4 regions of the Nonomuraea longicatena genome follow, and region 4 is predicted to be linked to each of the others. Evidence: riboswitches for the same ligand, from Rfam matches in the RefSeq annotation. Region 4 holds a riboswitch; each other region holds the start of a gene.
What was found. A riboswitch is a leader RNA that binds a small molecule or an ion and turns the genes downstream of it on or off. The one in region 4 is predicted to bind cobalamin.

Region 1 (7,722 bases), on a different contig from region 4:
GTGTCGATGAGATCGAACCCCGGTATGGGCGGGGGCTGGAAGACGACGTGGTAGTAGTTCGTGGCCGCGTCGAGGCCGAGTTCCCGCCCGCTTTTCACTTCGGTGGAGGCGGGGTTCCACTTGCCGGCGATCGAGGATTGCGGGTTCTCCGTGAACCAGGCGCCGCCGTCGTCCGGTGCGCTGACCGGGACGGCGACGTCGATCTTGTCGCAGTAGACGTTCCGCCCGGCCGGGCTGGAGACGGTGATGTCGATGGTGTTGGCCGAGGGTTTGTCGGCGGTGCCCGCCTGGAGTGGCGCGGTGCTGGTGCTGTAGTGCAGCAGGGGCGCGTCAGGCATGGTCTGCCTTCCTTGTGGGTTGGCCGCAGAAGAGTGGGGTTGGCTGCAGAAGATCGCCCTCCTGATCCAAACGCCGGTATTGGAGCGTGACAAGGGGAGACAAAAGGGGCTCTTTAGTGATGTTCTCCGCGCCTTGACAAGGCATCGTCCGCCCGCACGACCGTGCGGGCGGATCGGCACTCGGCGGCTATCGGGCGGACCCGGCCGGGGCCTGCCGGGCCCGTGCATGCGGGCGCAGCACGGTGAAGACCACGAGGACGGCGGCGGCCAGCAGCCCGGCGCCGAGCGTCAGGCCGAGCGCGTACCCGGCGTTCAGGGACTCCGCTGTGACGACCTGCCCGGTACGGCTCTGCGCGGCGGTGCCGAGGACGGCCAGCCCGAGCGAGGCACCGAGCTGCCTGGAGCTGTTGAGCAGGGCCGAAGCGGTTCCGGCCTCATGGGAGGCGACACCGTTGGTGGCGGTGGAGACGACCGGGGCGAGGCAGAGCCCGAAGCCGACCCCGGTGGCGATCGAGGGCCCGAGGACGTCGGCGAGGAAACCGCCGTCCGGGCTGATCAGGCCGAACCAGGCGAAGCCGAGCGCGGTCAGCGACCCGCCGACGATCATCAGAGTGCGCGGCGGGAACCGGTATCCGAGCCTGACCGCGAGGACGGAACCGGCGATCACCCCGAGGGCGAGCGGCAGGAACGAGACCCCCGTCAGCGCCGGACCGGTCCCGAGCACACGTTGCAGGTAGAGGGACATGAAGTAGAAGGCGGCCGACATCGCGGCACCGGCCAGGAGGCTGAACAGGTTCGCGCCCGCGACCGAGCGGTTGGCGAACAGGCCGAGCCGGATCAGCGGCTCGCGTGCGGTGGTCCGTTCGACGTGGACGAACGCGGCCAGCAGGACGGCGGCGAGCCCCAGCGTGCCGAGGGTGATCGGCGAGGTCCACGAGTTCTGGTCGGTGCTGACGACGCCGTACACCAGCAGGCTCATCCCCGAGGTGGCGAGGACGGCGCCGAGCACGTCGGGACGTCCGCCACGCTCCGGAGCGGGGCCGGAGGCGATCCGCCAGGCCAGGGCCAGGGCGCAGGCGGCCATCGGCACGTTCACGAACATCACCCAGCGCCAGCCCGCGTACTCGGTGAGCAGGCCGCCGATCAGGACGCCGAGGGCACCGCCCGCCGCGTTCGTCGCGCTCCAGATTCCGAAGGCGCGGATGCGGGCCCTGCCCTCGGGGTAGGCGGCGGCCAGCAGTGCCAGCGCGGCCGGGGCGAGGACGGCGGCGCCGACGCCCTGCACCGCGCGGGCGGCGACGAGGTGGCCGGGCTCCTGGGCGAAGCCGCCGGCCAGTGAGGCGAGGCCGAACACGGCGAGCCCGAACAGCAGGACCCGCCTGCGTCCGTACCGGTCCGCGGCCTTGCCGCCGAGAAGGAGCAGCCCCCCGAAGGTGAGCGCGTAGGCGTGGATCACCCAGGTCAGGCCCATCGGGCCGAAGCCGAGCCCGGCGGCGATCTGCGGGAGTCCCACGTTCACAACCGACAGGTCCAGCGAGACCATGAACTGGACGACGGCCACGGCGGCGAGGGTGGTCCCCGGCCGGCTCAACACCGCGCGCTCCCCTGGTCCGGTCTCACATCGCGGAACTCTCTTGTATGCATGCCGGACATCGTGGCCGTCGTACCGGTCGGCGGTCGTCGTGCCGAGGGAGACTTCTCGGCCTGGTACCGGGGAAGTAGGACCGGCTCGGATACTCCCTGAGGAGTAGTGGCGGTCGTGGCGTACACCAGGGGGCCGATGACAGGAGCCTCGCCCTCATATGTCGGTATATGTCACGATGGATCATGTAGGCGAGCGCGGAACGAGGAAGCCGGTGCGAATCCGGCGCGGTCCCGCCACTGTGACCGGCGAGCGGACCCCGAGCATGCCACTGCCCCGAGGGGCGGGAAGGCCGGGGTGAGCCTCGACCCGGGAGCCAGGAGACTCACGCGGTCGCCTCCTCGACGAACTGGGGCGGATCTCCCCGGAGAGGAGCGGAACGCATGCGGTACGACCTGGTACCGGCACCCGAGAGCACGGTCCGGGCGGCCCTCGACGGGGTCGCCTCGTTCGCCCCGCACGTCGGCGGCGACCCCGCCGGATGGCACGACGTGCGCACGGACTACGAGCGCGGCTTCACCGACCTGGTCACGGCCACCGCGGAAAGGTACGGCACCGGCGAACTGCGCGTCGGCGCCTCGATCGCCCAGTTGGGCCACGCCGCGCGGCTCTGGTTCCCGGTCGTCGGCGCCGTACTCGTCCACGGGGTGATCCCCGACCTGACCCGCCTGGACCGCGCCGACGACGGCCCCCGCGTCCGGCTGTCCGTCGTGTCCGGCTGGCACGCCGGGACGGAAGAGCAGGTCGCCGGCCTGCTCTACGACATGGTGGTCGGCGACCACCTGGACGCGCTCGCCCGGGGTCTGCGGGTGAAGGTCGCGCACGGCCTGCTGTACGGCAACGCCGCCTCCGCCCTCGCCGAGGCGGGCCGCGCCGTGGTGAGTGCCCGGCCGGACCTCGCCGAGCCCGCCACCCGGCTGGTCGACCGGCTGCTCGGGCACGGCGGCCTGGCGGGCAGGGGTGCGCTGGTCTCCCCCGAACTGGCCTTCCGGCGTACCACCTGCTGTCTCTACTACCGGGTACCGGACGGCGGCAAGTGCGGCGACTGCGCGCTCGGGACGTGACCCGGTGAGGAGGATGTGGGCGCTGACGGTGCCGCTGCTGGTGGCGGGCCTGACGCAGATCATCGTCAACATCGTGGACACGGTCATGCTGGCCAGGTACTCCACTGCGGCACTGGGTGCCTTCGCCCTGGCCTCGCCGGTGTACCTGGTCGCCCTGGTCGTGGTGCGGGGGTGGGCGACCGCCGTGCAGATCACGGTCGCACAGGCCCACGGGGCCGGGAACCCGGCGGCGGTGGTGCGGATCGTCCGGGTGGGCCTGGCCACGTCGTTCGGTGCCGGAATCGCCGTCGGTGCCGTGCTCGCGGCCGTCGCCGAGCCGGTGCTGATCGTGCTGGGCGCCCCTCCGGAACTGGTCGGCCCCGGGGTGGCGTACCTGCGGGTACTGGCGTTCGCGGTACCGTTCGCCGCCGCGTCGTTCACTCTGCAGAGCGCCTGTTCGGGGATCGGGGTGACGCGGGCGGCCATGTGGCACGCGCTGCTGGTCAACGCGGTGAACCTGCCGCTCGGGCTGTGGCTGATCTTCTCCGCCGGGCTCGGCGTCACCGGGGCGGCGCTGGCCACGCTGGCCTCCACCTCGGTCGGTGCCGCCTTCCTTCTGGTGTACGCGCGGGCCCGGCTGCCGCGCGGCACCGGTGCCGGTTTCGACGGCGCCCCGGTGGCCGGGCGGCTCTGGCGGCTCGGCTGGCCGGAGATGGGCGCCATGGGGATCGGCTACCTCAACGAGGCCCTGATCGCGGGTTTCGCCGCCCGGATGGGTACTCCGGAACTGGCCGCCTACCGTGTCGTCGACAACCTGCTGCTGATCGTCTTCACCGTCATGGCCTCGGCGTCGGCGTCCGTGTCCATCCTGGCCGGGCAGGCGGTCGGCGCGGGCCAACCGGAGCTGGCCGTCCGGTGGCGGCGTACCGGCCTCCGACTGCTGCTGCTCGTGTACGCCGGACCGGCGGCCCTGATCCTCGCCGGTGGGACGGCGCTGCCCACTCTGTTCGCCGGCGGTCCGGAGGTGGCGGCGCTGGCGTGGTCGGCGGTGCCGCTCGCCCTGTTGAGCCTGGCGCCGATGGTGCCCGCCATGGTGTACGGCAGCTATCTGCGGGCCCTCGGCGACACCCGGTCGGTGATGATCGCGAACGTCGCCGGCGACTACCTGGTGCTCCTCCCGCTGAGCTGGCTGCTGGGGGTGCACCTCGGCCTCGGGCTCACCGGGATCTACGCGGCGTGGATCGCCTTCGCGGTCATTCTGACCGCACTGCTCCGGTTCCGTATCGCCGTACCGGTTCGTGATACCGTACGGTCATGATGACTGCTGTGGAGCGAAAGCGGCGGGCGGGCGGGGACAACCGCGTCCGCGTGCTCGACCAGGTGGTGTCCGTGCTGGTGGTGCGCGGATACGAGCGCACCCGCTTTCGCGATGTGTCCGAGGCGAGCGGAGTCGCGGTGAGCACCCTGCAGGGCTACTTCGGCTCCCGCGAGGACATGCTGATCGAGGCCCTCCAGCACTCGACGACCACCGAGGTCGCCGAGATGGAGCGGCTCGCCGAAGGCTTCGAGGACCCGTGGCGGCGGCTGAGCGCGCTCGCGGAGCGGGGGCTGGCCACGCCGGTGCCGGTGTGGCGGATGCTGATGGAGTTCTGGACCGCCGCCGCGCACGACGAGGAACTGCGCAGGCACAGCGAGCGGCTCGACGAGCGCTACCGCCGCCCCTTCGTCTCCGCCGTGGAGCGCGGTGTCGAGGCGGGGACCTTCACTCCTCGCGACAGCGCCGGCGCGGTGGTCGACGTCCTGATCGCCGCGATGGACGGCCTGCTCTACCCGCGTGTCCTCGGCATCGGGCGCACCCCGGCGGAGGACTACCACCGGGTCGTCATGGCGCAGCTGGCCTGGTCGCTGGGGGTGGCGGAATGACAGTCCTGGTGACCGGCGCGAGCGGCAAGGTCGGGCGGCGCGTGGTCGACGCGCTCACCCGGCGCGGCCGCCGGGTGCGCCCTGGGTCGCGCCGCAGCGCCGTACGGCTGGACTGGGCCGACCCGGCGACCTGGCAGCAGGCCCTCGACGGGGTCGAGTCGGTGTTCCTGCTGGTCCCCGGCGGCGATGACGGACACCGGTCGGTGGCGGGCGTCGGCGAGCGCGTCGTGAGCTTCGTGGAGGCGGCCGAGTCGGCGGGGGTCGGCAAGATCGTGCTGATGACGGCGCTGGGCATGCAGTACGCGCCCGCCGAGGTCGAGCAGCGGGCGGTGGAGCTCCGGGTCATCGGCGGCGCGATGAGCTGGACCGTCCTGCGGCCGAACTGGTTCTTCCAGAACCTCACCGAAGGCCCGCTCCGCGCACTGGCCGAGGCGGCGGACGGGACGCTGCGCGTACCCTGCGGCGACGCGGCGGTGAGCTTCATCGACGCCCGCGACATCGCCGACGCGGCCGCGGAAGCGCTGCTGGGCGCGCACGGCGGACGGGAGTACGACCTGACCGGCCCGGACAGCCTCACCTTCGCCGAGGTCGCGGGCCGATGCGCGCGGGCCACGCTGCCGATCCGGGGCTACGAGCCGGTCGACGACGAGGGGTTCCGGCAGGCGGCCGCCGCCCTGGGCTGGGACGGCGACTACATCGACACGGTCAGCGGGCTGTTCGCGGCCATCGCCTCCGGAGCCGCCGCCGACGTCACCGATGACGTCCCGGCGCTGCTGGGGCGCCCGGCGTACCACTTGGACGACTTCCTGCTCGGCCTCCCGCCAGAACAGGGAAGATGAAGATCGATCTGCGTCCCTGCCAACCCTCGGTACTGGAGCCGGCCAGGTGACTCACTCGGCCAGGGCGAGTACGGCGCTGAGCGCTGCGCCCCCGTCGAGCAGGGCTCTGGAGCGCGCCGCGATGGCGGCGGCGCGGGCGGCCAGCGCGGCGGCGACCTCCTCCGACCGGCGGGCCGGCCGCAGCTCCGGCATGAGGGCCCGGATGGCCGGGATGCGGTATCCGGCCTTGCGGAGCTGGTGCACGATCCGCGCGTCCCGCACCTGGGCCGGGGTGTAGACCCGCACCGCCCGCGCGGGAGCGCGGTCGGGGACGACCAGCCCCTCCGCGTGCCAATGGCGCAGGGTCGAGGGGCGCAGGCCGAGGGCGTCCGCCAGTTCCGAGACGTTCATCGCGTCCGACGCGCGCACGTCCGCGATCGGCTCGGCGGAGATCGCCCGCGCGGCCGCCTCGGCCTCCCGCAACTCGGTTCGCTCCACGTCGAGCCGGGCGTGCGCCGCGTCGAGCAGGGCGAGCACCCGCTCCACCCCGGGCAGGTGGACGGCCCGCACCATCTCCTTGGCCTCGACCGGACCGGCGCCCGCCGCCAGGGCGCGGTAGGCCAGCGCGGACCGCACGTGGATCTCGCCGTAGACGCGGTAGCCCGCAGCCGTGCGCACCGCCGGCGGCAGGACCCCGTCGCGTTCGAGGTTGCGAATCTGCTGGACGGAGTACCCGGCCCGCCGTGCGACATCGACCGTACGCAGGTTGCTCGATTTGCGACTTTGCACCCCGAAACCCCGCCATCTCTGCAGCCAAGTCTCCATAAGCACTTCAATGCAACGCTAGAGCACATGACCATGGATGAGATCATTGACTTCGTGGACGGCCTCGACGGCGTCCTCACCGTCAGCGCGACACCCGACGACGGCTCCTCGCCCGAAGTGAGCTGGGGCGACACGTTCTTCTTCTACGCACCCGACGGGGTCATGCCGACGGCGACGCAGCCGTTCGCGACGGTCGTCACCAAGAACCTCCCCGGCGACGAACTGTCGCAGCTCGACCGACCGGGAGTGTTCCGGGTGAACATTGCCGTGGGAAAGGAGGAGTTCGCCCGGCGTACCGGATATCCGGCACGCGAGTTCCCCGTCGCCGGAACCGACCCCAGCGCCGCCGACACCCTGATGGCGCACCCCGTCTACGGCGCCCAAGGCTGGCTGGCGGTGGTGAACCCGGACGAGCACACCGGGGCGGCGACGCTGGAACTGCTGCGTACGGCCTACGGGCTGGCCCGCGCCCGCTACGAGCGGCGCGGCTGAGCGGCCCCTGAGAACCGGGCGGCCAGGCCGCCGAGGACACAGTCGAGGCCATCGGCGAACTCCGCGTCGCGGCCGGCGACCGGGTCCTGGCCGCGCCGGGCGGCATACAGTTCGCGCAGCCGGGGGTGCTCGCGAACGGCCTGCTCGGCGGCGGGCCACAGGCGGGCCGCCCACTCCCGCTCGTCCTGACCGCTGCGGGCCAGCTTCGCCAGCCACGCGGCCTCGGCGGACGATCTGCCGATGACGTAGGCCACGACCACGTTGAGCGCCAGGTCGGCCGCCTCCAGCGAGAAGCCACCTTGCTCGAACGCGGCCAGGACGGCCTCGTTCTGCCTGATCACGTTCGGACCCAGATAGGCGACGCCCGTCTCGCTGAGCACGGAGGCGATCCACGGGTGGCGCAGGACCGTGGCCCGCAGGCTGTGGGCGTAGCGGGCGACGGCCGCGTACCAGCCGGCCGGATCGTCTGCGGCGGGCGGCTCGACCTCGCCGTAGACGCGGTCGACGACCAGTTCGATCAGCTCGTCCTTGTTGGCCACGTGCGTGTACACGGAGGTGGCTCCGGCGTTGAGGCGGGTGCCGAGCCTGCGCATGCTCAGGGCGTCGAGGCCCTCGGCGTCCAGCAGGTCGAACGCGGCGGA
Region 2 (7,722 bases), on a different contig from region 4:
TCGGGGGAGGGGAAGACGGCGGGGTCGGAGTTGGCGCCCACGAAGGAGGCGATCACGCCCTCGCCCCTCCTGACGGTGCCGGAGGGCAGGTTCACGTCCTCGGTGGCGACCCGGATGGTCAGGGTGTCGCCGGGCACCTCCACCCGGAACAGTTCCTCGGTCGCACGGGGGATCAGCCCGGGGTCGGCGACCAGCCGTTCGTAGTGGTCGCGCGGATCGAGCAGCCGCACCGCGATGCGCCCCATGATGGAGCCGGTCGTCTCGTGCCCGGCGAGGAACAGGCTGAGCGTCATGCGGACCGGTTCCACCTCGGTGAGCTGGTCGGTGCCGTCCCTCGCCTCGATCATCGCGGTGAGCAGGCCGTCGCCGGGCGCGCCCCGGTGCTCGGCGATCACCTCGGCGCAGTAGGCGCCGAACTCCATGGCGGAGACCGCCTTCTCCTCCTTGCTCAGCGAGGAGGTCGACAGCAGCGTCTCCGACCAGCGGCGGACCCGCTCGAAGTCGATGCCGGGCACGCCCATGACCTCGCAGATGACCTGGACCGGCAGCGGGAAGGCGTAGTCGGCGACGAAGTCGAACTCCTCCGGCAGCCGGTCGGCGAGGTCCTCGGCGAGGCGGCGCAGCCTCGGCCGCCAGCCGTTGACCTGCCTGGGGGTGAAGGTGCCCGACATCAGCCTGCGCAGCCTGGTGTGCTCGGGCGGGTCCATGCCGATCAGGGTGCCGGGCGACTCGGTGAGGGTGTAACCGGGGTACATGCGGGGCGCGCCGGGGTAGTTGAGGTCGCGGCTGAACCTCGGGTCGGTGAGGACCATGGAGACGTCCTCGTAGCGGGTGGCGATCCGGACGGTGTCGCCGCTCGGGACCCTGACCTCGCCCAGCGGCTCGTTCTCCCGCAGGGCGGCGTAGCGGCCGGACGGTGTTCCGCGTGGACCGCAGGTGAACGGGAAGTGCTCGTTATCGGCCATAGATCGGACGTTAACCAGCGATTCCCGTCCTGATAAGGGCCTCACGGCAGCAGCAGGCCCCAGTAGAGGCCCCATGGCACGAGGGCGGCGGCACCGGTCAGCAGGAGGCCGAGCCGTACCCGCTCGGAGCCGCGCGCCCGGCGGGCGGCGCGCACCACGAACGCGGCCGCGACCAGCGCCGACACCGCGAGAGCCTGCAGCGCCAGCCAGACGAGCGGCCGGCCGGCCACGAGCGGGCCGGGTGCGGCGAGCTTGGCGCCCGTGACGGTCGTGTACATCAGGTACGTCAGCGTCCCGGCGACCGCGACGGCCGCCGAGGCGGCGAGCAGTCGCGCGGCCCGCCCGCCCCGGACGCGGCGGCCGCGCAGCCGGCGGACCGGCGCCCACACGGGGTAGCCGCAGAAGGCGGCGAGGAAGAGCAGCAGCGCGCCCGCCTGCACCGGGCCGGACTCCCACCAGGCGAGCGGCGGCACGGGCACCGAAGGCGAGTCCTGGCGGGGGAGTTCGCCCACGGTCTCGGCCTCGGGCAGGTCGCCGGAGGTGACGCGCCCGACCCAGTCGCCGACGGCCTCGGCGTACCCGGGGGCGAGTTCGGGTGCGCGGGTCACGCCGCCGTCGGGGGTCGCGTGGGCGCCGTGGTCGGCGCCGGGCAGGTAGCGCAGGGTGTAGGCGCGGTGCCCGAGGCTCGCGGCGAGGAGGGGCGGGTTCTCCTGCGGCGGGGTGAGCAGGTCGGCGGAGCCCCAGATGCCGAGCACCGGCCGGCGTACCTCGGCGAGCACGCCCTGCGCGTCGTGGTACGGCGCAGCGAACAGTCCCGCCCCCGCGAGCAGCCGGTAGAAGGCGGGGACGGAGCGTCCGGGCAGGGGCCCACGCACCCCCGCCTTCCGCAGCCCGGCGCTCACGGCCCAGGTCTGCTGGCGCAGCGGCCGCATGGCGTTGCCGCCGACCATGACGACGAAGGCGACGTCGTCGGAGCGGGAGGCGGCGAGGGGGGCCACCCAGCCGCCCTCGCTGATCCCCCAGAGGCCGACCTTGCGCCGGTCGACGCCTTCGCGCCCGCGCAGCGCGGCCACCGCGCCGAGCGCGTCCCCGGCCAGTCGCCCGTAGTCGCGGGTGGTCAGCGAGTAGCCCTCCGCGCGCTTGTCGTAGACGAGCACCGCCATGCCCTGCCTGGCGAACGCCTCGGCCTCCGTCATCAGCTTGGCCCGCTTGACGCCGGTGCCGGAGCCGTGGACGAGCACCATGCCTGGCAGCGGGCGGTCGGCGCCCTCGGGGGACAGGACCGTGCCGTGCAGTTCCTTCCCGTCGTCGGCGCGGAAGGAGACGTCGGATCTGTTGAGGCCGTCGGAGGCGGCGGCAGGGGCGGCGGGGAGGAGGGCGCAGGCGAGGGCGAGCGCCGCGATCAACTTCTTCACATCGCAGACAATACTCTGCAGAGAAGTCTCGGCAAACACTTCTCTGCAGAAAACGTTAGGCTCGGCCCATGACGGACGCGCGCGAGCAGCCCCTGCTCCTCGACGACCCCGAGCGCCTCAAGGCCCTGGCCCATCCGATGCGCCGCCGGATGTTGTCGCACCTCAACGCCCACGGCCCCGCCACCTCCACCACGCTGGGCGAACTCCTCGGCGCCAAGACCGGCACCACCAGCTACCACCTGCGCCAACTGGAGAAATATGGCTTCATCGAGGAGATCCCGGAGCGCTCGACCGGCCGCGAACGCTGGTGGCGCAAGGCCGAGACCCCGCGCGACATCCGCACGCCCACCTTCCAGGAGATCGACCCCGCCGACCGCGCGGTGCTGGCGGAGTTCCACCGCGTCGGCCTGGAGGAGGACCGCCGCCTGCTCGACCGCTTCCCCGCCGCCTACCTGCGCGACCCCGCCTGGGCCAAGGGGTCGCGCGGCTTCGCCCGGATGACCGAGACGGAGTTCGCCGCCTTCTACGAGGAGTACATCGCGCTCCTGCTCAGATACAGCCACGACGCGGACACCGCGCCCCCCGGCGCCCGCCCGCTCCACATCCGGCTCTTCGCCCTCCCGGCCGACGAGCCCGCCGACGAGAGCTGAGGTGTAACCCGTCGCCATCTGTAAATAACCCCAGGTGACGGGGGTGGGGATGCGGCGTAGGCGGTTGTTCGCTCTGGGGCTCGGGCTGGCCGCCTGCGCGGCCGGCTGCGGCGTCACGCGCAGCGGTGGAACAGGCGGCGGCACAACGGGCGACGCCCTCGGCCGAGTCTCCGTCGTCCCCGGCGACCCCCGCTGGGAGGTCATGGCGCGCACCCTCTACCGCACCATGCGCCGCACCGGCGTGCCCGCCGCGGGTACCGGCGGCCAGACCACGATCACCGTCACCGGCCTGTACGGCCTGGCCGCCGCCGAGATCGGCGGCCACGGCTCCCTCCAGGAGACCACCACCCCGCTGGCCAGGCTGACCGGCCACGTCGAGGCCGTGATGGTCCCGGCCAACTCCCGCTTCAAGCACTTCGACGACCTCGCCGCCGACCTGCTGTCCCAGCCCGACCGCGCCTACCTGGCGGGCGGCCCGGTCGGCGAGCCCGACCACCTGCTGTTCGGCCTCATCGCCCAAGGGCTCGGCGCCGACGCCCGCCGCATCGACTACACCGGCTACCCCGGCCAGGACGAGGTGGCCACAGCCCTGCTCGGCGGGCACGCGGCCGCCGCCACCGGCAGACTCGCCGACTGGCGGGGGCCCGTGGAGCGGGGCAGGGTGCGCGTGCTGGCCGTGTCGTCGGCGAACCGCGTGCCCGGGGTGGAGGCCCCCAGCCTCCTCGAATGCGGGGTGCGCATCGACTTCGCCGACTGGTGCGCCGTCGTCGGCCCCGGCCGCATGGACGCCGGGCGCCGCGCCGCCGCCGTGAGCCTGTGCGAGAGCGTCGCCGGGTCCGGCCCTTGGCAGGAGGCCTGCCGCGACGGTGGCTGGGACTCGATCCCGCTGACCGGCGACGGCTTCGCCACCTGGCTGGCGGCGGAGTCCGTACGGACCAGGAAAGTGCTCAGAGATCTGGGCCTGCTCGACACACCGGGCACAACATACCGGGGGTAGTTGCGACGGCCGCCACTAGATGTAGGATCCTGCACTGTCGCTGGTTCGCCCCCTCGGGGGCGGAGCAAAAGGGAACCTGGTGTGAATCCAGGGCTGCCCCGCAGCGGTAAGCGGGAACGACCGCCGTCACACGCACTGGATCGCGATCTGGGAAGCGACGGTCAGTAGGACTCTCTCGTGAGAGACGCCCGTGAGCCCGAAGACCTGCCGGTGACCGTACTGTCCAGGGCCTCGAGGGAGGGCCCGGGGGTCTGGCGGCGCCCGCGCGGTGTGCCGCCGCGCTCTCGTGTCCTCAGCGGGGAAGCTCGCGAGGAGTGTTGCACGTGACGCAGATCGCCCAGGTCGATCGTCGGCTGGCCATCGAGGAGGCCGCCGCCAGAGTGATCGCCGACCCGGCCAACTCCCGGGTCGCCGCCCGGCTGCTGGCCGAGGAGATCGCCGACGAGGCCGCCGAGCACGGGGTCCGTACGTTCTCCGAGTCGATCGCGGCCACGCACGCGGCGGGACTGATCCAGGACACCCTGGCCGCCTTCGTCGCCAGGAACGACGCCGAACTGGACGCGCTCGTCGACGAGGAGGCCGACGAGCGCTTCGAGTACTTCGGGATGCGCACGGTCTACGACCGCTATCTGCTGCGCCACCCCACCACGCGCAAGGTGCTGGAGCGTCCCCAGCACTTCCTGCTGCGCGTCGCCTGCGGCCTGTCGGCCTCGGTCGCCGAGGCGGCCGAGCTGTACGCGCTCATGTCCTCGTTGTCCTACCTGCCCTCCTCGCCCACCCTGTTCAACTCCGGCGCCCGCCGCCCGCAGCTGTCGTCGTGCTTCCTGCTCGACTCGCCGCGCGACGACCTCGAAGGCATCTACGACAGGTACGGCCAGGTCGCCAGGCTGTCCAAGTACGCCGGCGGCATCGGCATCGCCTGGACCCGGGTCCGCTCGCGCGGCTCGCTGATCCGGGGCACCAACGGCCATTCCAACGGCATCGTGCCGTGGCTGCGCACCCTCGACGCCAGCGTCGCCGCCGTCAACCAGGGCGGCAGGCGCAAGGGCGCCGCCTGCGTCTACCTGGAGACCTGGCACGCCGACATCGAGGAGTTCCTCGAACTGCGCGACAACACCGGCGAGGAGGCCCGCCGCACCCACAACCTCAACCTCGCCAACTGGGTGCCCGACGAGTTCATGCGCCGCGTCGAGGCCGACGAGGAGTGGTCGCTGTTCGACCCCAAGGAGGTCCCCGACCTCACCGACCTGTACGGCGAGGCGTTCACCACCGCCTACCGCGCCTACGAGGCCGCCGGCCGCCAGGTTCGCCGGATTCCGGCCCGCACCCTCTACGGCCGCATGATGCGCACCCTCGCCCAGACCGGCAACGGCTGGATGACCTTCAAGGACGCCGCCAACCGCACCTCCAACCAGACGGCCAGGCCGGAGAACGTCATCCACCTGTCCAACCTGTGCACCGAGATCCTGGAGGTGACCAGCGACGGCGAGACGGCGGTGTGCAACCTCGGCTCGGTCAACCTGGCCGCCCACCTCGCGGGTGACAGCCTGGACTGGACGCGGCTGCGGGCCACCGTGCGGACCGCGATCCGCTTCCTGGACAAGACCATCGACCTGGGCTTCTACCCGACGCCCGAGGCCGAGGCGGCCAACCTGCGCTGGCGGCCGGTGGGCCTCGGCGTCATGGGCCTGGCCGACGTGTTCTTCGCGCTGCGGCTGCCGTTCGACTCGCCGCAGGCGCTGGCGCTGTCCACGCGCATCGCCGAGGAGATCGCGCTGGCCGCCTACGACACCTCCGCCGACCTGGCCGTCGAGCGGGGCCGCCACCCGTCCTACGGCGACACCCGCGCGGCCCAGGGCGTGCTGCACCCCGACCACTTCGGGCTCGGCGCCTCGCCCGCGTGGACGGCGCTGCGCGAGAAGATCGACAGGACCGGGCTGCGCAACTCGCTGATGATCGCCATCGCGCCGACCGCCACGATCGCCTCGATCGCCGGCTGCTACGAGTGCATCGAGCCGCAGGTGTCCAACGTGTTCAAGCGTGAGACTCTGTCGGGCGAGTTCCTCCAGGTCAACCGCTACCTCGTGCGCGATCTGCAGGAGCGCGGGCTGTGGAACCAGGAGGTCCGCGACGCGATCAAGCGCGCCGACGGCTCGGTCCAGGACCTGCCGCAGGTTCCGGACGACCTGAAGACCCTCTACCGCACGGCGTGGGAGCTGCCGCAGAAGGCGCTCATCGACCTCGCGGCGGCCCGCACGCCGTACATCGACCAGTCGCAGTCGCTGAACCTGTTCATGGCGACGCCGACGATCGGCAAGCTGTCGTCGATGTACGCCTACGCGTGGAAGCAGGGCATCAAGACCACCTACTACCTGCGCTCGCGCCCGGCGACGCGGATCGCGCAGACCACCGTCCAGAGCACACCCACCGTCCAGGAGGCCGTCGCCTGCTCCCTGGAGAACCCCGAGTACTGCGAGGCCTGCCAGTGATGCTTCTCGACCCCGGAATGGACCTGACCCTCCGTCCGATGCGCTACCCGGACTTCTACGAGCGCTACCGGGCCGCCATCCGCAACACGTGGACGGTGGAGGAGGTCGACCTGCACTCCGACCTCGCCGACCTGAGCAGGATGTCGGCGCAGGAGCGGCACCTGATCAACCGGCTGGTGGCCTTCTTCGCCACCGGCGACTCGATCGTCGCCAACAACCTGGTGCTCAACCTCTACCAGCACGTCAACGCCCCCGAGGCGCGGTTGTACCTGTCGCGGCAGCTGTTCGAGGAAGCCGTGCACGTGCAGTTCTACCTGACGCTGCTCGATACCTACCTGCCGGACCCGGACGAGCGGGTCAAGGCGTTCGCGGCCGTGGACAACATCCCCTCGATCCGCGACAAGGCAGAGTTCTGCTTCCGGTGGATCGACTCGCTGTCGGCCCTGCAGCGGCTGGAGACGCGGGAGGACCGGCGGACGTTCCTGCTCAACCTCATCTGCTTCGCCGCCTGCATCGAGGGGTTGTTCTTCTACGGGGCCTTCGCGTACGTGTACTGGTTCCGCTCGCGCGGGCTGCTGGGCGGACTGGCCACCGGCACCAACTGGGTCTTCCGCGACGAGTCCATGCACATGGAGTTCGCCTTCAGCGTGGTGGACACCGTACGGGCGGAGGAGCCCGATCTGTTCGACGACAAGCTCGGCGCGCAGGTCACCCAGATGATCGAGGAGGCCGTGGCGTCCGAGCTGGCCTTCGCCCGCGACCTGTGCGGCGACGGCATCGGCGGCATGAACGTCGAGCACATGCGTGAGTACCTGGAGTACGTCGCCGACCAGCGCCTGACCCGGTTGGGCCTGGCCAAGCGCTACGGTACGGCCAACCCGTTCGCCTTCATGGAACTGCAGGACGTCCAGGAGCTGGCCAACTTCTTCGAACGCCGGGTCTCGGCGTACCAGGTGGCGGTCGAGGGCAACGTCAGCTTCGACGAGTCGTTCTGACGAGCACACGGAGAACCGGGTGACAATGGGCGAAGGAGCGTAGTCCACGACGAGGGGTGCTTGATCGTGACCAACTGGCCGATTCTGGCGATCGCCATCGCCGGTGCGATCCTCGTGGTCGAGGTGGCCCGGCGGCTGCTGTCGCGCGCGGGCAGACGCTGGAGCTTCGCCCGGCACCTGGTCGAGCACTGCACCTGGGCGGCCTTCTCCG
Region 3 (7,722 bases), on a different contig from region 4:
CACAAGATGGGCGAGGGCTGGTCGTGGATCCAGCGTCCCGGCGCCGACCACTCCGACGACGCCCGGGAGGGCTGGGCGCAGATCAAGCGCGACCTCGCCGCCGAGACCTACCGCTTCTACGTCCTGGACGAGTTCACCTACCCGCTGAAGTGGGGCTGGCTGGACCTCGACGACGTCATGGAGACGCTGACCGGCAGGCCGGGCAACCAGCACGTGGTGATCACCGGCCGAGACGCGCCGCAGCGCCTGGTCGAGGCCGCCGACCTGGTGACCGAGATGGGCAAGGTGCGCCACCCCATGGACGCCGGGCAGAAGGGGCAGAAGGGTATCGAGTGGTAGTCCCACGGCTGGTCGTCGCGGCACCGGCGTCGGGCAGCGGCAAGACGACGGTGGCGACCGGGCTCATGGCCGCGTTGCGGGCCCGGGGCCTCGCCGTCTCGCCGCACAAGGTGGGCCCCGACTACATCGACCCCGGCTACCACGCGCTGGCCAGCGGACGGCCGGGCCGCAACCTGGATCCGTGGCTGACCGGCGAGGAGCGGGTCGTGCCGCTGTTCGCGCACGGCGCGGCGGGCGCCGACGTCGCGGTCGTCGAGGGCGTGATGGGGCTGTTCGACGGCAGGGGCGACACCGACTTCGCCTCGACCGCGCACGTGGCGCGGCTGCTCGACGCCCCGGTCGTGCTGGTGGTGGACGCGGCCAGGCAGAGCCGGTCCGTGGCGGCGCTGGTGCATGGCTTCGCCACGTTCGACCCCCGGGTGCGGGTGGGCGGTGTCATCCTCAACCGGGTGGGTTCCGACCGGCACGAGGAACTGTGCCGGGCGGCGCTGTCCGGTGTGGACGTCCTGGGTGCGATCCGCCGCGACGACGCCGTGGAGACGCCCTCCCGCCACCTGGGACTCATCCCGGCCGCCGAGCGCGAGCAGGAGGCGGTCGCGGCGGTCGCGCGGCTGGGCGGACTGGTCGCCCGCTCGTGCGACCTCGACGCGCTCATGCGCCTGGCCCGTACGGCCCCGCCGCTGCCGGGCCGTACCTGGGAGCCGCCGGGTTGTCCACAGCCTGTGGACAGAAAGGTCGTGGCGGTCGCCGGAGGCGCCGCGTTCACGTTCGGCTACGCCGAGCACGTCGAACTGCTGCGCGCGGCCGGGGCCGACGTCGCCGTCTTCGACCCCCTCCACGACGAGCGCCTGCCGGACGGCGCCGGCGCCCTCGTCGTGGGCGGCGGTTTCCCCGAGGTGTACGCGACGGAACTGGCCGCCAACACCCGCCTGCGCGAGCAGGTCGCCGCCTTCGACGGTCCCATCGCCGCCGAATGCGCGGGCCTGCTCTACCTGTGCGAGGAACTCGACGGCCGCCGCATGTGCGGGAGGGTGCCGGGAACCGCCAGGATGACGGCCAAGCTCACCCTCGGCTACCGGGAGGCCGTCGCCACCCGGGACTCCCTGCTCACCAGGACCGGCGAGCGCTACCGGGGCCACGAGTTCCACCGCACCGTCCACGACGGCGGCGGCGAGCCGCTGTTCCGCTGGGAGGGCGGCGCCGACGGCTACGGCGACGCCCTCCTCACCGCCTCCTACCTACACCTGCACTGGGCGGGACGGCCGGAGCTGGCTCAGCGGCTCGTGTCGTCCTCCAGGTCGCCCTCGGTCTTGAGGTAGACCTCCTGGAGGTCGCGCAGCGTGTCGGGGTCCGGGTGCTCCCACATGCCGCGCTCGGCCGCCTCCAGCAGGCGCTCGGCGATGCCGTGCAGCGCCCACGGGTTCGACTTGGCCATGAACGCCTGGTTCTCCGGGTCCAGGACGTACGTCTGGGTGAGTTTGTCGTACATCCAGTCGGCCATCACGCCCGTGGTCGCGTCGTAGCCGAACAGGTAGTCGACCGTCGCCGCCAGCTCGAAGGCGCCCTTGTAGCCGTGCCTGCGCATCGCCGCCAGCCACTGCGGGTTGACCACGCGGGCGCGGAAGATGCGCGAGGTCTCCTCCGACAGCGTGCGGGTGCGGACCGCGTCGGGGCGGGTGCTGTCGCCGACGTACGCGGCCGGGGCCCGGCCGGTCAGCGCCCGCACGGTGGCGACCATGCCGCCGTGGTACTGGAAGTAGTCGTCGGAGTCGGCGATGTCGTGCTCGCGGGTGTCCACGTTCTTGGCCGCGACCGCGATCCTGCGGTAGGCGTTCTCCATGTCCTGCCTGGCGGGCACGCCCTCCAGGTCACGGCCGTAGGCGAAGCCGCCCCACACGGCGTACACCTCGGCGAGGTCGGCGTCGTCGCGCCAGTTGCGGCTGTCGATCAGCGGCAGCAGCCCGGCGCCGTACGCGCCCGGCGCGGAGCCGAAGATGCGCATCGTGGCTCGCCGCTCGTCGCCGTGCGCCTCCGACCTGACGTGGGCGCGCACGTAGTTGTCCGCGTCGGACTCCTCCAGCCCTGCCACCAGCCGTACGGCGTCGTCGAGCATCGCCACCACGTGCGGGAAGGCGTCGCGGAAGAAGCCGCTGATGCGCACGGTCACGTCGATGCGGGGACGGCCCAGCTCGGCCAGCGGGACCGGCTCCAGCCGGGTCACGCGGCGCGAGGCTTCATCCCATTCCGGACGCACGCCGAGCAGGGCCAGCACCTCGGCCACGTCGTCGCCCGCCGTCCGCATCGCACTGGTGCCCCACACCGACAGGCCGACCGAGCGGGGCCACTCGCCGGTGTCGGCGCGGTAGCGCTCCAGCAGCGAGTCGGCCATCGCCTGGCCGGTCTCCCACGCCAGCCTGCTCGGCACCGCGCGGGGATCGACGGAGTAGAAGTTGCGGCCGGTCGGCAGCACGTTGATCAGCCCGCGCAGCGGCGAACCGCTCGGCCCGGCCGGGACGTACCCGCCGTCGAGGGCGTGCAGCAGGTGGTCGATCTCGTCCGTCGTACGGCGCAGCCTCGGCACCACCTCGGTCGCGGCGAACACCAGGATGCGCTCGACCAGTTCGTCCGGTCCGTCCAGCACCTGCGCGACCACCCCGGCGGCGGCCGACGGCTCCCAGCCGCCCTCCTCCATGGCCTCGACCAGCGCGCGGGCGGTCGCCTCCGCGCGGTCCACCTCGCCGAGGGCGGCGCTGCCGTCCTCACGTAGTCCGAGCGCCTCGCGCAGGCCGGGCAGGCTCTCCTTGCCCGCCCACATCTGCCTGGCCCGCAGCATGGCCAGCACCAGGTCCACCCGTACGGTGCCCTCCGGCGCCTGGCCGAGTACGTGCAGGCCGTCGCGGATCTGCGCGTCCTTCACCTCGCACAGCCAGCCGTCCACGTGCAGCAGGAAGTCGTCGAACTCGGTGTCGTGCGGCCGGTCGGCCATGCCGAGGTCGTGGTCGAGCCGCGCGGCCTGGATCAGCGTCCAGATCTGGGCGCGGATCGCGGGCAGTTTGGCCGGGTCCATGGCGGCGATGGTGGCGTGCTCGTCCAGCAACTGCTCAAGTCGTGAAATATCGCCGTAAGTCTCGGCGCGGGCCATCGGCGGCACCATGTGGTCCACCAGCACCGCGTGCGCCCGCCGCTTGGCCTGCGTGCCCTCGCCCGGGTCGTTGACCAGGAACGGGTAGATCAGCGGCAGGTCGCCGATGGCCGCGTCGGTGCCGCACGAGGCCGACATCCCGGCCGACTTGCCCGGCAGCCACTCCAGGTTGCCGTGCTTGCCCACGTGGATCATCGCGTGCGCGCCGAACTCCGCCGACAGCCACCGGTAGGCCGCCAGGTAGTGGTGGCTGGGCGGCAGGTCGGGGTCGTGGTAGATGGCGATCGGGTTCTCGCCGAAGCCGCGCGGCGGCTGCACCATCACCACGACGTTCCCGGCGCGCAACGCGGCCAGGACGATGTCGCCGTCCTGCACGAACAGCTCGCCGGGCGGCGGGCCCCAGTGGCGCTCCATGCCGTCGCGCAGGTCGGCGGGCAGTGTGTCGTACCAGGTGCGGTAAGTCTCTGCGGAGATCCGCACCGGGTTGCCCGCGAGCTGTTCGTCGGTGAGCCAGTCGGGGTCCTGGCCGCCCGCCGCGATCAGCGCGTGGATCAGCGCGTCGCCGTCCTGCTCCGCGACGCCGGGGAAGCCCGCGCCCAGGTCGTAGCCCGCCTCCGCGAGCCTGGCCAGCAGTTTCACCGTGCTGGCCGGGGTGTCGAGACCGACGGCGTTGCCGACGCGCGAATGCTTGGTCGGGTACGCCGACAGCATCACCACCAGCCTGCGCTCGGCGGGCGGCGTGTGCCGTAGGCGGGCGTGCCTGACGGCGATGCCCGCGACGCGGGCGGCGCGTTCGGGGTCGGCGACGTACACGGTGAGGCCGTCCTCGTCGACCTCCTTGAACGAGAACGGCACGGTGATGATCCGGCCGTCGAACTCGGGGATCGCGACCTGCGAGGCGGCATCCAGCGGCGACAGGCCGTCGTCGTTGTCCTCCCACGCCTTCCTGTCGCTGGTCAGGCACAGGCCCTGGAGGATCGGCACGTCGAGTTCGGCCAGCGCCCCGACGTCCCACGCCTCGTCGTCGCCGCCCGCACCCGCCGTCGCGGGCCGCGACCCACCGGCGGCCAGTACGGTCACCACCAGCGCGTCCGCCCGCCGCAGCGTGTCGAGCAGCTCCGGTTCAGCGGTACGCAGCGATGAGCAGAAGACCGGCATCGCCTGGCCGCCCGCGTCCTCGACGGCCGCGCTGAGCGCCTCGACGAAGCCGGTGTTGCCCGCCATGTGGTGGGCCCGGTAGTAGAGGATGCCGACGACCGGGCCGTCCTGGGTGTGGGCGGTGCGTTCCAGCGTCCCCCAGGCGGGGGCGGCCACGGGCGGCGCGAAGCCCCGGCCGGTCAGCAGCACCGTGTCCGACAGGAAGGCGTGCAGTTCGGCCAGGTTGGCGGGGCCGCCGTGGGCGAGGTAGGCGTGGGACTCGGCGCAGACGCCGCCGGTGACCGTGGACAGCTCCATGAGCTCGGCGTCCGGGGCCTGCTCGCCGCCGAGGACGACCACCGGCCGGTGACCGTTCAGCAGGACGTCGAGACCCTCCTCCCAGGCACGCCTGCCGCCGAGCAGGCGGACCACGACCAGGTCGGTGCCCTCCACGAGGGCGGGCAGGTCCTCTGGCAGGAGCCGCGCGGGGTTGCCGAGCCGGTAGTCGGCGCCGCTGGCGCGCGCGCTCAGGAGGTCGGTGTCGGAGGTGGAGAGCAGCAGGACGGTACGGCTGTCGCCAGGCAAGGGGAGTCCTCCCTCGGGGTCCTCGCCCCGGTCGTGGGTGTCACGACGGCAGAAGTCTCCTGGCTCCCGGATCGACGTTCACCCCTGACCTTCCCGCCCGTCGCCGGGCAGTGGCCTGTGGTGGGGGTCGCTCCCCGGTTACAGTGGCGGGACCGCACCGGTTTCTCACCGGTTTCCTCCTGTGCCGTCGCCTACCGCTGAGCCTACGGCACAGGGAAGTGGCGTTACCATCCTCTCCGTGTCCATAGCCGACTTTTCCGGACGTAATGGGCCAGATGCCTGTCCGGGGGCGCTGCAGGTGCACCAGGCCGCCGACGGGCCGCTGGCCAGGGTCCGCCTGCCCGGCGGGCGGATCACCGCTGCCCAGTTGCTGGTGCTGGCCGGGCACACCGAGGTGGTCGAACTCACCTCGCGGGCCAACGTCCAGGTCCGCGCGCTGCGCTCACCGACGGACTTCGCACGGCGCCTCGCGGACGCGGGGCTGCTGCCGTCGCCGTCACACGAACGCGTCCGCAACATCATCGCCTCCCCGCTGGGCGGGCGCGGAACGGTCGGCGTGCTGGACACCGACCCCCTGGTCGAGGCGCTGGACGCCGCCCTGTGCGGGAACGCGCGATTGGCCGGGTTGCCGGGGCGGTTCCTGTTCGCACTGGACGACGGCAGCGGTGACGTGACCGCGCTGGGCGCCGACGTGACGCTGGTCCCCGCCGCCGGGCTGGGCGCCGACGTGAAGCCCGTGCCCGAAGCCGCGCTGGATGCCGACGTGACGCCGGTATCCGGCGTCGGGCTGTTGCTCGCCGGGGAGGACATCGGCCTGCGCTTTCCCGTTGAGGAGGCCGTGGCGCTGATGATCGCGGCGGCCGAGGCGTTCCTGGATGTGCGCGGCCCCGACGGCGCCTGGCGCATCGCCGAGCTGCCCGACGGCCCGGCGCGGGTGGCGGCCCGATTGCGCGAGAACCTGTCGGCGGCCGGTCTCGGGGTGTCCGGGGACAGGTGGGCGCCTTCTGTCGCCGGGCCTGATCGGGGAATCCGGCGGGCCGGGGCCGTGGGGCTTCGGGACGGGCGGGTGGCGCTGGAGGCCGTGGTGCCGCTCGGGCGGCTGACCGCCGTACAGGCCCGAGTGCTGGCCCAGGTCGCCGAGTCCGTACGGTTGACCCCCTGGCGTACCGTCGTCCTCCTGGACCTCGACCCCCAGCACGCCACCGACCTGGCACTCCGGCTGCAACAAGCCGGACTGGTCACCGATCCCGACTCCTCGTGGACCGGGGTCACCGCCTGCACCGGCCGCCCCGGGTGCGCGAAGGCCCTCGCCGACGTACAGGCCGATGCGGCCGCGTGGGTGCGGGCGGGCCGTGGCGGTGCGGGCGGTGGCGAACTGCCGGTGCACTGGGCGGGGTGTGAACGGCTGTGCGGGCTTCCGCGCGGTTCGGTGATTCAGATGGTGGCTACCCCGGACGGGTATCAGGAGAGGCAGCAGTGACCGACTACATCCGCGACGGCGCCGAGATCTACCGGCAGTCGTTCGCCACCATCCGCGCCGAGAGCGACCTCACCGGCCTGCCGCCGGACCTCGCGCAGGTGGCCGTCCGGATGATCCACGCCTGCGGGATGACCGACCTGGTCACCGACCTGGGCTGGTCGCCGGGCGCGGTCGCGGCGGCCCGGACGGCGCTGCGGGCGGGCGCGCCGATTCTCTGCGACGCGATGATGGTCGCCTCCGGCGTCACCCGCAGCAGGCTCCCGGCGGACAACGAGGTGGTCTGCACCCTGTCCGACCCCGCCGTACCCGGGCTGGCCGAACGGCTCGGCACCACCCGCAGCGCCGCCGCCCTCGAACTGTGGCGCGACCGCCTCGACGGCGCGGTCGTCGCGATCGGCAACGCGCCGACGGCCCTGTTCCGGCTGCTGGAAATGGTCGAGGAAGGGGCGGGACGGCCCGCCGCGGTGCTGGGCATCCCGGTGGGGTTCATCGGCGCGGCCGAGTCCAAGCGGGCACTGGCCGACAGCGATCTGGAACACCTGGTGGTGCACGGCCGCCGAGGCGGCAGTGCGATGACGGCGGCGGCGATCAACGCCATCGCGAGCGAGCGGGAGTAGACGGCGTGAGCGATGCGGAGAACCCGGCCATGACGGAAACCGGCGGACAGGCCCCGGCGACGGCGGGCGGCGACGGGGCGGGCGTGGCGGTAGGTGCCGGGCGGTTGTACGGGGTCGGGCTGGGGCCGGGGGACCCGGAACTGGTCACGGTCAAGGCCGCGCGGCTCATCGGCGTGGCCGACGTGATCGCCTACCACGCGGCCAGGCACGGACGGAGCATCGCCCGGTCGATCGCGTTGCCGTACATGCGGGAGGGGCAGGTCGAGGAACTGCTGCTGTACCCGCTGACCACCGAGACCACCGACCACCCGGGCGGCTACCAGGGCGCGCTGGACGACTTCTACGTGGAGTGCGCGGCCCGGCTGGCCACCCATCTCGACGCGGGCCGTACCGTCGTGGTGCTGGGCGAGGGGGATCCGCTC
Region 4 (7,722 bases):
CGGGAGCCGAGAAGGCCGGAAAGGACCCGGCCGACCTGGACATCGGCGCGTGGGTGGTGTTCGCGACGGGGCCGGACTCCGCCGTCGCCAAGGAGGCGGCGCGCAGCATGGTCGGCCTGTACGCCTCGTCGATGTCGGCCGCGCAGCTGGAGCGCAACGGGGTCGATCCGGCGTCCGTGAAGCCGATCGTGGACGCGCTCGGCGACGGCGACCTCGCGCGGGCGGTCGAGCTGACCTCACCCGAACTCGCCGACCGCCTGTCGATCGCGGGTACGCCGGAGGAGTGCGTGGCCAAGATCAAGCGAGAGATCGAGCCGTCGGGCGTCAACCACATGATCCTGGCGGTCACCGATTCGACGCTGGTCAGGCAGTTCATGGGGCGCGACCTGCCCGAGGTGCCGTCGGTGGACGCACAGCTGCGGCTGATCCACGACCGCGTCTTCCCCGCGTTCCGGACGGCAGGCTGACCAAGAGCCGCGTGGCCGAGCACGAGAACCCCGGCCGGCGGGCTAACCGGCAGCGGTGTAGCCGAGCACGAGGACGTGGTGCCGTTTGGGGACGGTGGCCTCGCCTCGTGGGGTGTCCCCGGTCAGCGGGTACGCCTCGATGCGCAGGCTGTCGCATCTCGGCCGGCCCGCCCGGTCCCAGTCGCGGAGCATCCGAGCGAGTTCCTCGGCGAGGGCCGGGCCCGCCGGGCCGTACCCGAGGGCGCCGAGTTCGGCCGTGAGCACGGCGAGCCCGTCGGCGGCGGCCAGCCCGCCTGTCGCGGCGTACGCTCCCATGACCGTGGGCGGGCGGGTCAGCCGCTCCGTCGGCCCGGTCAGCACGCACCAGCGCGCGTCGTGGGTGGCGAGCCAGAGGTTGGCACCGTGCACCACGTCCCGGTAGGTGGCCGACACCCCGCTCGGCACCTCGACCCCCGGCTCGGTGAGGCCGTCCGGGGGCGTGTGGACGGCGCGCGGCTCCGGCAGGAAGATCGTGGTCCCGTCCGTGTAGGGCCGTTCGGTCTCGGGGCCGGCCGAGGGGCCGCGCAGCCGCATGAACCCGGCGGGCACGACGCTCACGCTGCGCCAGTGGCCGTCCGCGCGTTCGAAGGCGGCCGAGACCTGGACGCCGCGCAGGTCCAGCGGGACGACCAGCCGCCCGCCGGGGGCGAGTTGGTCCGACCAGGCCGGTTCGAGGTCCCAGACGCCGACGGTGGCGATGATCCGGTCGTACGGCGCCCGCTTCGGGAACCCGAGGGCGCCGTCGGCCCGCTCGACGCGCAGCCGTGCCGTGCCGATGCCCGGATATCCGGCGCGGGTGAGGTGCGCGCGGGCGCCGTCGACGAGGTCGGCGTCGATGTCCACGCTGACGACCTCGCCGCCGGGCCCGGCCAGGCAGGCCAGCAGGGCGGCGTTGTAGCCCGTGCCCGCTCCGATCTCCAGGACCCGGTCGCCCGGCCGTACCCGGAGTTGGTCGAGCATGACGGCCATGATCGCGGGCTGGGAGGAGGAGCTGATCGGCAGCCCGCTGTCGTCGCGTTTGGTGACGATGGGCTCGTCGCGGTATGCCTCTCGCGGGTCCATGCCGGGCAGGAACAGGTGCCTCGGCACCTCGCGCAGCGCCGCGACCACCGGCGCGCTGATCGGTGCGTCGCGCAGCAGGCGGGCTACGAGGGCCTCACGCAACCGCCTCACCTGATGATTATCCCCCTTCGTCTGACATCCGATGGGAGATCCGGCGCGATTGCCGCTTCGTGACGCTGTGTGACCCTCAGCTGACCGAGAAGTCGTCATGGAGGACGAGCCCCGCTGCGGCCGGATTTCCCGGCGGCCGATGATTGAGGTGGTGAATCGGGGGAAGGGCAGGCAACTCAAGTTCGTCGAAACAGAGGAGGAGCCATCGTGCTCACCCTGACACCTACCGCCGCCCAGGCCATCCGCGACCTCACGGCCACGGCGCCCGAGCCGCAGCAGAGCGGTGTGCGCATCTCGTCCAAGAGCGAGAACGCCGGTTCGCTGACGCTGACGCTCGCCAACGCCCCGGAGCCGATGGACGCGGTGGTCGAGACGGAGGGCGCCCGCGTCTACCTCGACCCGGTCGCCGCGACCCTGCTGGACGACAAGGCCCTGGACGCCGGCGCCGACGACCAGGGCGGGGTCTCGTTCCTCGTCACGGACAAGCCCGCATGAGTTAGCGGCTATGGCGGCGGCTGCTCAGTCGCCGAGCAGTTTGTGCAGGTAGCGCAGTTGCTCCTCGCTCTGGAAGCCGCCGCCGCCCTCGTGCCCGTTCCACGGCCAGACGGTGATCTCCTTCGGCCCCCGCCAGTGGTTGTAGGCGGCGAAGACCGTGGACGGCGGGCAGACCTCGTCCATGAGCGCCACGGAGTACAGCGCGGGCGCGGTGGCGCGGGCGGCGAAGTTGAGGCCGTCGAAGTAGGCGAGCGTCCGGAAGACCTGCTCCGCGCTGCCTCGGACGCCGGCCAGGAAGCGCACGATCTCCTGGTACGGGTCCTGTCCGGTGATCTCCACCGCGCGGCTGATGTGGCTGAGGAACGGCACGTCGACGAGCGCGGCCAGGACGTCGGACCGCAGGCCCGCCACCGCCTGCGCGATGGCGCCGCCCTGGCTGCCGCCGGAGACCACGATGCGGGCCGGGTCCACGAGCGGGTGGGCGGCGGCGACGTCCACCGCGCGCACGGCGTCGGTGAACACGCGCCGGTAGTAGTAGTCGCGGGGGTCCATGATGCCCCTGGTCATCATGCCCGGCGCCTGCGCGTGGGCGCCGCCGTGCGGGTCGCCGGTGATGCCCGGGCTGCCGGCGCTGGCACCGCCCTGTCCGCGTGTCTCCACGACGAGGACGGCGTAGCCCGCCGTGGGCCAGAGCAGGTGGTTGTGGGGGAAGCCGCGCCCGCCGCCGTAGCCGATGTAGTGCATCACGCACGGCAGCGGGCCGCTCGCGCCGCGCGGGGCGAGGAACCAGCCGCTGATCCGGTCGCCGCCCCATCCGGCGAAGGAGGCGTCGAAGACGTCCACGCCCGCGTACGGCAGGTCGCTCCGGACGTACTCGGGGTCCAGGGGGTGGTTCGCGGCCTCGGCCAGGGTCTGCGCCCAGAAGGCGTCGAAGTCGGCGGGCTCGTCGCGCTCGGGCCGGTAGTCGCGCAGGCGGTCAAGCGGAAGGTCGAACAAGGTCACGGCAGCTCCAAACCGCAGTAGTTCCTGACATTTCAACCCATGGAACCTAAGGAGCGCTATGGACCTTTCATATAAGAGTTGACTTATATAAGTTACCGCTGCATAGTCGGCGGCGTGCACGCATTCGACGTTCTCGGCGACCCCGTCCGCCGCCGGATCCTCGAGTTGCTCGCCGGCGGCGAGCAGACCTCGGGCGCGATCACCGCCGCCGTCCGGGCGGAGTTCGGCATCTCGCAGCCCGCCGTCTCGCAGCATCTGCGGGTGCTGCGCGAGTCGGGGTTCGCGACCGTCCGGGCCGAGGGCGCACGGCGGCTCTACGCCGTCCACGCGGATCCCCTGCGGGAGGTCGACGCGTGGCTGCGGCCGTTCCGGCGGTTCTGGTCGCAGCGCCTCGACGCCCTGGCCACTGAGTTCGCCCGGAGCAGGCCCGAACGACGCCCTGGTTCGGCCCTGGAGCATGACGGGCCGGAGGGGTAACGTCACACCATACCGCCGAATACCGATATAGGCGGTATGAGCGACTGGAATCCCCCCACATGAACCTCGCCACCCTCGTACTGCCCCTCGCACTGGCCGTCATCATGTTCGGACTGGGCTTGGGGCTCACCGTCGCAGACTTCCGCCGCGTCCTCGCCCACCCGAAGGTCAGCGTGATCGCACTGACCTGCCAGGTGCTGTTACTGCCCGCGATCTGCCTGCTCCTGGTCCTGCTGTTCGACCTGCCGCCGGTGCTGGCGGTGGGCATGATGCTGCTGGCCGCCTCGCCCGGCGGCACCTCCGCCAACCTGTACAGCCATCTGTTCGGCGGCGACGTGGCGCTCAACGTCACCCTGACCGCGATCAACTCGGTGGTGTCGGTCTTCACGCTGCCCCTGGTCGCCAACCTCGCGCTCGGCCACTTCATGTCCGGGGACGGCGCGCTCGGGCTGCAGTTCGACAAGAGCGCACAGGTCTTCGCGCTGGTACTGGTCCCGGTCGCCGTCGGCATGCTGGTGCGGGCGAAGGCCACCGCCTTCGCCGAGCGCATGCACCGGCCGGTGAAGATCGCCTCCGGCGTCATCCTCGCCCCGGTGATCATCGGCGCCGTCGTCCAGTCGTGGGACGTCATCAGCGCCCACCTCGGCGACGTCGGGCTGGCCGCGCTGTCCTTCAGCGTCATCAGCCTGGCGATCGGCTACGGGGCGCCGCGCCTGGCCGGGGTCGGGCACCCGCAGGCCGTCGCCTCCTGCATGGAGATCGGCATCCACAACGCCGCGCTGTCGATCACGGTCGCCACCGGGATCCTGGGCAACCCGCAGATGGCCGTGCCGTCGGCCGCGTACGGGGTGGTGATGTTCTTCACGGCGGCAGCGGCCGGCTTCCTCCTCAAAACCCGCCAGACGAGGAGGATTAGCGATAAATGATGGGCTATGCGAGCATTGCCGGGTAGGCGACGGCGGAACGAGGAAGCCGGTGTGAATCCGGCGCGGTCCCGCCACTGTGATCGGTGAGCGAATCCCGACAAGGCCACTGCCCTCCACAGGGGTGGGAAGGCCGGGACGAGCGTCGACCCGAGAGCCAGGAGACTCACGCGGTCGCCTCCTCAGGAAATTGGGGCGGATCTCCCCAAGAGAGGACGGTGCTCGTGATGCGGGGTGCCCGCGTGTCCGCTTACCGGAGATCCGGCTCCTCGCACAGAAGGACGCCGTTCATGACGAGCCGACGCTCGCTAACCCTCCTCGCGCTGACGACCTCCGCCCTGCTCGCCTCCGGATGCGGCGGCGCCGCCCGGCCCGCCGGGCAGGCCGGAGCGCCGTCGAACGCCCCCGGCTTCCCCCTCACCGTCACCAGTTGCGGTGTGAACACGACCTACGAGCGGCCGCCCCGGCGGGCCGTCGCCCTCAACCAGCACGCGACCGAGATCCTGCTCGCGCTCGGTCTGGAGAAGTCGATGGTCGGCACCGCCTTCCTCGACGACCGGATCCTGCCGGAACACCAGGCCGCCTACGACCGTGTCAAGGTCCTCGCCGACAAGTACCCCTCGTACGAGGCGCTGCTCGCGGCCGAACCCGACTTCGTCTACGCGGGCTTCAAGAGCGGCTTCGACGGCAAGGAGGGCAGGGGCCGGGACGCGCTCGCCAAGGCGGGCATCGACACCCACGTCAACTCGGAGGAGTGCCCCGCCGGGCCGGTCACCGCCGAGCAGGCCGAGCAGGAGATCCGCACCGTCGCGAAGATCTTCGGCGTGCCCGAGCGGGCCGAGAGCTTCGCCTCCGGGATGCGCAGCACCCTCGGCGGCGTCGCCCAGCGCCTCGGCAAGACGGAACCGATCAAGGTGTTCGTCTACGACAACGGGGACAAGACCGCCTTCACCGCGGGCGGGGCCGGGATCGGCAACGAGATGATCAGGCTCGCCGGTGGCGAGAACGTCTTCGCCGACATCCGGAAGAACTGGGCCGACGTCTCCTACGAGCAGGTCGCCGAGCGGGCGCCCGACCTCGTGCTCATCTACGACTACGGCGACACCTCCGTCGAGGACAAGAAGAAGGCGCTGCTGGCCAACCCGGCGCTCAAGGACGTGCCCGCGATCCAGAAGCAGCGATTCGCCGTGCTGCCGCTGTCGTCGGCCGTGCTCGGCGTCCGCGTGCCCGCCGGGGTCGAGACGCTGGCCAGGCAGTTCCACCCGGACCGTTTCGAGTGACCCGCCGCCGTCCGCCGTACCCGCTGGTTCTCACGACCATGACGGCGGCCCTGCTCGCGGCGGCCACCGCCGGCGTCGCCGTCGGCTCGATCAGCCTGCCGTTCGGCGAGGTGTGGGGCATCGTGCTGCACCGCCTCCATCCCGCCCTCGCCGAGCCGACCTGGACCGCCGTCCGCGAGACCATCGTCATGGACGTGCGGCTGCCGCGCGTCCTGCTCTGCGCCGTCGTCGGAGCGGGCCTCTCGGTGTCCGGCATGGCGCTCCAGGCACTGGTGCGCAACCCGCTGGCCGACCCCATGCTGCTCGGCGTCTCCTCCGGCGGCACGCTCGGCGCCGTCTGCGTGATCGTCCTCAACGTCACCGTGTTCGGGATGTTCTCCCTGCCGCTCGCCGCCTTCGCCGGAGCGCTCGGCGCGCTCGCGCTCGTCTACTTCCTGGCCCGCTCGGGCGGGCGCATGACCACCGTCCGGCTGGTGCTCGCCGGGGTGGCGACGGCGGAGGTGCTGCTGGCCGTCGCGAGCTTCCTCATCGTCACCTCGGACGACCCGCACAAGGCCGACTCCGCGATGCGCTGGATGCTCGGCGGGCTCGCGGGCACCACGTGGGACCTGCTGTGGATCCCCTCCACCGCAGTCCTCCTCGGCACCGGCGTGCTCCTCGGCGTGAGCCGGCCGCTCAACCTGCTGCTGGCGGGCGAGGAGGCGGCCGCCTCGCTCGGCCTCGACGTGCACCGCTTCAGGAGCGCGCTGTTCGTGCTGGTCGCGCTCATGGTGGGCACGATCGTCGCGGTCAGCGGGTCCATCGGGTTCGTCGGGCTCATGCTGCCGCACGTCGTGCGGCTGCTCGTCGGCGCCGACCACCGGCGTGCCCTGCCCGCCGTCGCGCTGCTCGGCGCCGGCTTCCTCATCGCCGCGGACCTGGCCGCGCGCACCCTCATCGCCCCCGAGGAGATCCCCATCGGCATCCTGACCGCCGTCGTCGGCGGCCCCTTCTTCCTGTGGCTGATGCGGCGGAGGGCGGCCCAGTGACCGGAGCAGGGACCGGGGAACTGCGGGCCCACGCCGTGAGCGTCGTCGTGGACGGCAGGGCGCTGGTGGCCGACGTCGACCTGACGGTCTCACCCGGCGAGGTCGTCGCGCTCGTCGGACCCAACGGTGCGGGGAAGTCCACGCTGCTGCGGACCTTCTACCGCGCCCGGCGGCCCACCTCCGGGCGGGTGACCCTCGACGGGGAGGACATCTGGGGCATGAACGGGCGGCGGCTGGCGCGCGGCCTCGCCGCCGTCCTCCAGGACGCGCCCGGTGAGTTCGAGCTCACCGTGTACGACGTGGTCGCCATGGGGCGCACGCCGTACAAGCGGCCCTTCGAGGGGGACGGCGAGCAGGACCGGGGGATCGTGCACCGCGCGCTCGCGGAACTCGACGTCGCCGGGCTCGCGCGGGCACCGTTCGACCGGTTGTCCGGCGGGGAGCGGCAGCGGGTGCTGATCGCACGGGCGCTCGCCCAGGAGGCCGGGACGATGGTGCTGGACGAGCCGACCAACCACCTGGACCTGCGGCATCAGCTGGACGTGCTGCGCCTGCTGCGGCGGATCGGCGTGACCGCGCTGGTGGCGCTGCACGACCTGAACCTGGCCTCGGCGTTCTGCGACCGGGTCTGCGTGATGGACGGCGGGCGGGTCGTGGCGGACGGGGCACCGTCCGAGGTGCTCACGGCGGACCTGCTCGCCGAGGTGTATCGGGTGCGGGCGGTGGTCGATCCGCACCCGAGAACAGGGGCGCCGCAGGTCAGCGTGCTTCCGGACGAAATGGGGTGAGCCTCGCGGAGGTGGGCGAAAAGCAGGTGCGCCCGGCGGACGCGCCCGCG

Region 1: it holds a riboswitch for cobalamin, as region 4 does, so the genes downstream of both, ABD120_RS23075 ((2Fe-2S)-binding protein) here and ABD120_RS35310 (ABC transporter substrate-binding protein) in region 4, are expected to answer to the same signal.
Region 2: it holds a riboswitch for cobalamin, as region 4 does, so the genes downstream of both, ABD120_RS03360 (ribonucleoside-diphosphate reductase subunit alpha) here and ABD120_RS35310 (ABC transporter substrate-binding protein) in region 4, are expected to answer to the same signal.
Region 3: it holds a riboswitch for cobalamin, as region 4 does, so the genes downstream of both, cobN (cobaltochelatase subunit CobN) here and ABD120_RS35310 (ABC transporter substrate-binding protein) in region 4, are expected to answer to the same signal.

Annotation. Positions count from the first base shown of each region.
Region 1 is NZ_BAAAHQ010000023.1:396,763-404,484, reverse strand. Features, by position in the region: gene ABD120_RS23085 (hypothetical protein) at 1-338, opposite strand, end outside; gene ABD120_RS23080 (MFS transporter) at 526-1,932, opposite strand; cobalamin riboswitch at 2,149-2,327, shown strand; gene ABD120_RS23075 ((2Fe-2S)-binding protein) at 2,364-3,044, shown strand; gene ABD120_RS23070 (MATE family efflux transporter) at 3,058-4,341, shown strand; gene ABD120_RS23065 (TetR/AcrR family transcriptional regulator) at 4,338-4,946, shown strand; gene ABD120_RS23060 (NAD(P)H-binding protein) at 4,943-5,785, shown strand; gene ABD120_RS23055 (MerR family transcriptional regulator) at 5,837-6,553, opposite strand; gene ABD120_RS23050 (DUF6194 family protein) at 6,623-7,081, shown strand; gene ABD120_RS23045 (TetR/AcrR family transcriptional regulator) at 7,063-7,722, opposite strand, start outside.
Region 2 is NZ_BAAAHQ010000001.1:751,200-758,921, forward strand. Features, by position in the region: gene ABD120_RS03340 (cytochrome P450) at 1-965, opposite strand, end outside; gene ABD120_RS03345 (hypothetical protein) at 1,007-2,380, opposite strand; gene ABD120_RS03350 (helix-turn-helix domain-containing protein) at 2,449-3,030, shown strand; gene ABD120_RS03355 (tripartite tricarboxylate transporter substrate-binding protein) at 3,080-4,027, shown strand; cobalamin riboswitch at 4,052-4,253, shown strand; gene ABD120_RS03360 (ribonucleoside-diphosphate reductase subunit alpha) at 4,351-6,516, shown strand; gene ABD120_RS03365 (ribonucleotide-diphosphate reductase subunit beta) at 6,534-7,511, shown strand; gene ABD120_RS03370 (mechanosensitive ion channel family protein) at 7,578-7,722, shown strand, end outside.
Region 3 is NZ_BAAAHQ010000004.1:240,995-248,716, forward strand. Features, by position in the region: gene cobO (cob(I)yrinic acid a,c-diamide adenosyltransferase) at 1-339, shown strand, start outside; gene ABD120_RS06425 (cobyrinic acid a,c-diamide synthase CobB) at 333-1,658, shown strand; gene cobN (cobaltochelatase subunit CobN) at 1,613-5,203, opposite strand; cobalamin riboswitch at 5,234-5,425, opposite strand; gene ABD120_RS06435 (precorrin-3B synthase) at 5,442-6,683, shown strand; gene ABD120_RS06440 (precorrin-8X methylmutase) at 6,680-7,300, shown strand; gene ABD120_RS06445 (precorrin-2 C(20)-methyltransferase) at 7,330-7,722, shown strand, end outside.
Region 4 is NZ_BAAAHQ010000049.1:6,968-14,689, reverse strand. Features, by position in the region: gene ABD120_RS35340 (LLM class flavin-dependent oxidoreductase) at 1-467, shown strand, start outside; gene fxlM (methyltransferase, FxLD system) at 510-1,679, opposite strand; gene ABD120_RS35330 (Fe-S cluster assembly protein HesB) at 1,887-2,174, shown strand; gene ABD120_RS35325 (acetylxylan esterase) at 2,199-3,176, opposite strand; gene ABD120_RS35320 (ArsR/SmtB family transcription factor) at 3,291-3,653, shown strand; gene ABD120_RS35315 (bile acid:sodium symporter family protein) at 3,713-4,579, shown strand; cobalamin riboswitch at 4,575-4,766, shown strand; gene ABD120_RS35310 (ABC transporter substrate-binding protein) at 4,867-5,856, shown strand; gene ABD120_RS35305 (FecCD family ABC transporter permease) at 5,895-6,884, shown strand; gene ABD120_RS35300 (ABC transporter ATP-binding protein) at 6,881-7,672, shown strand.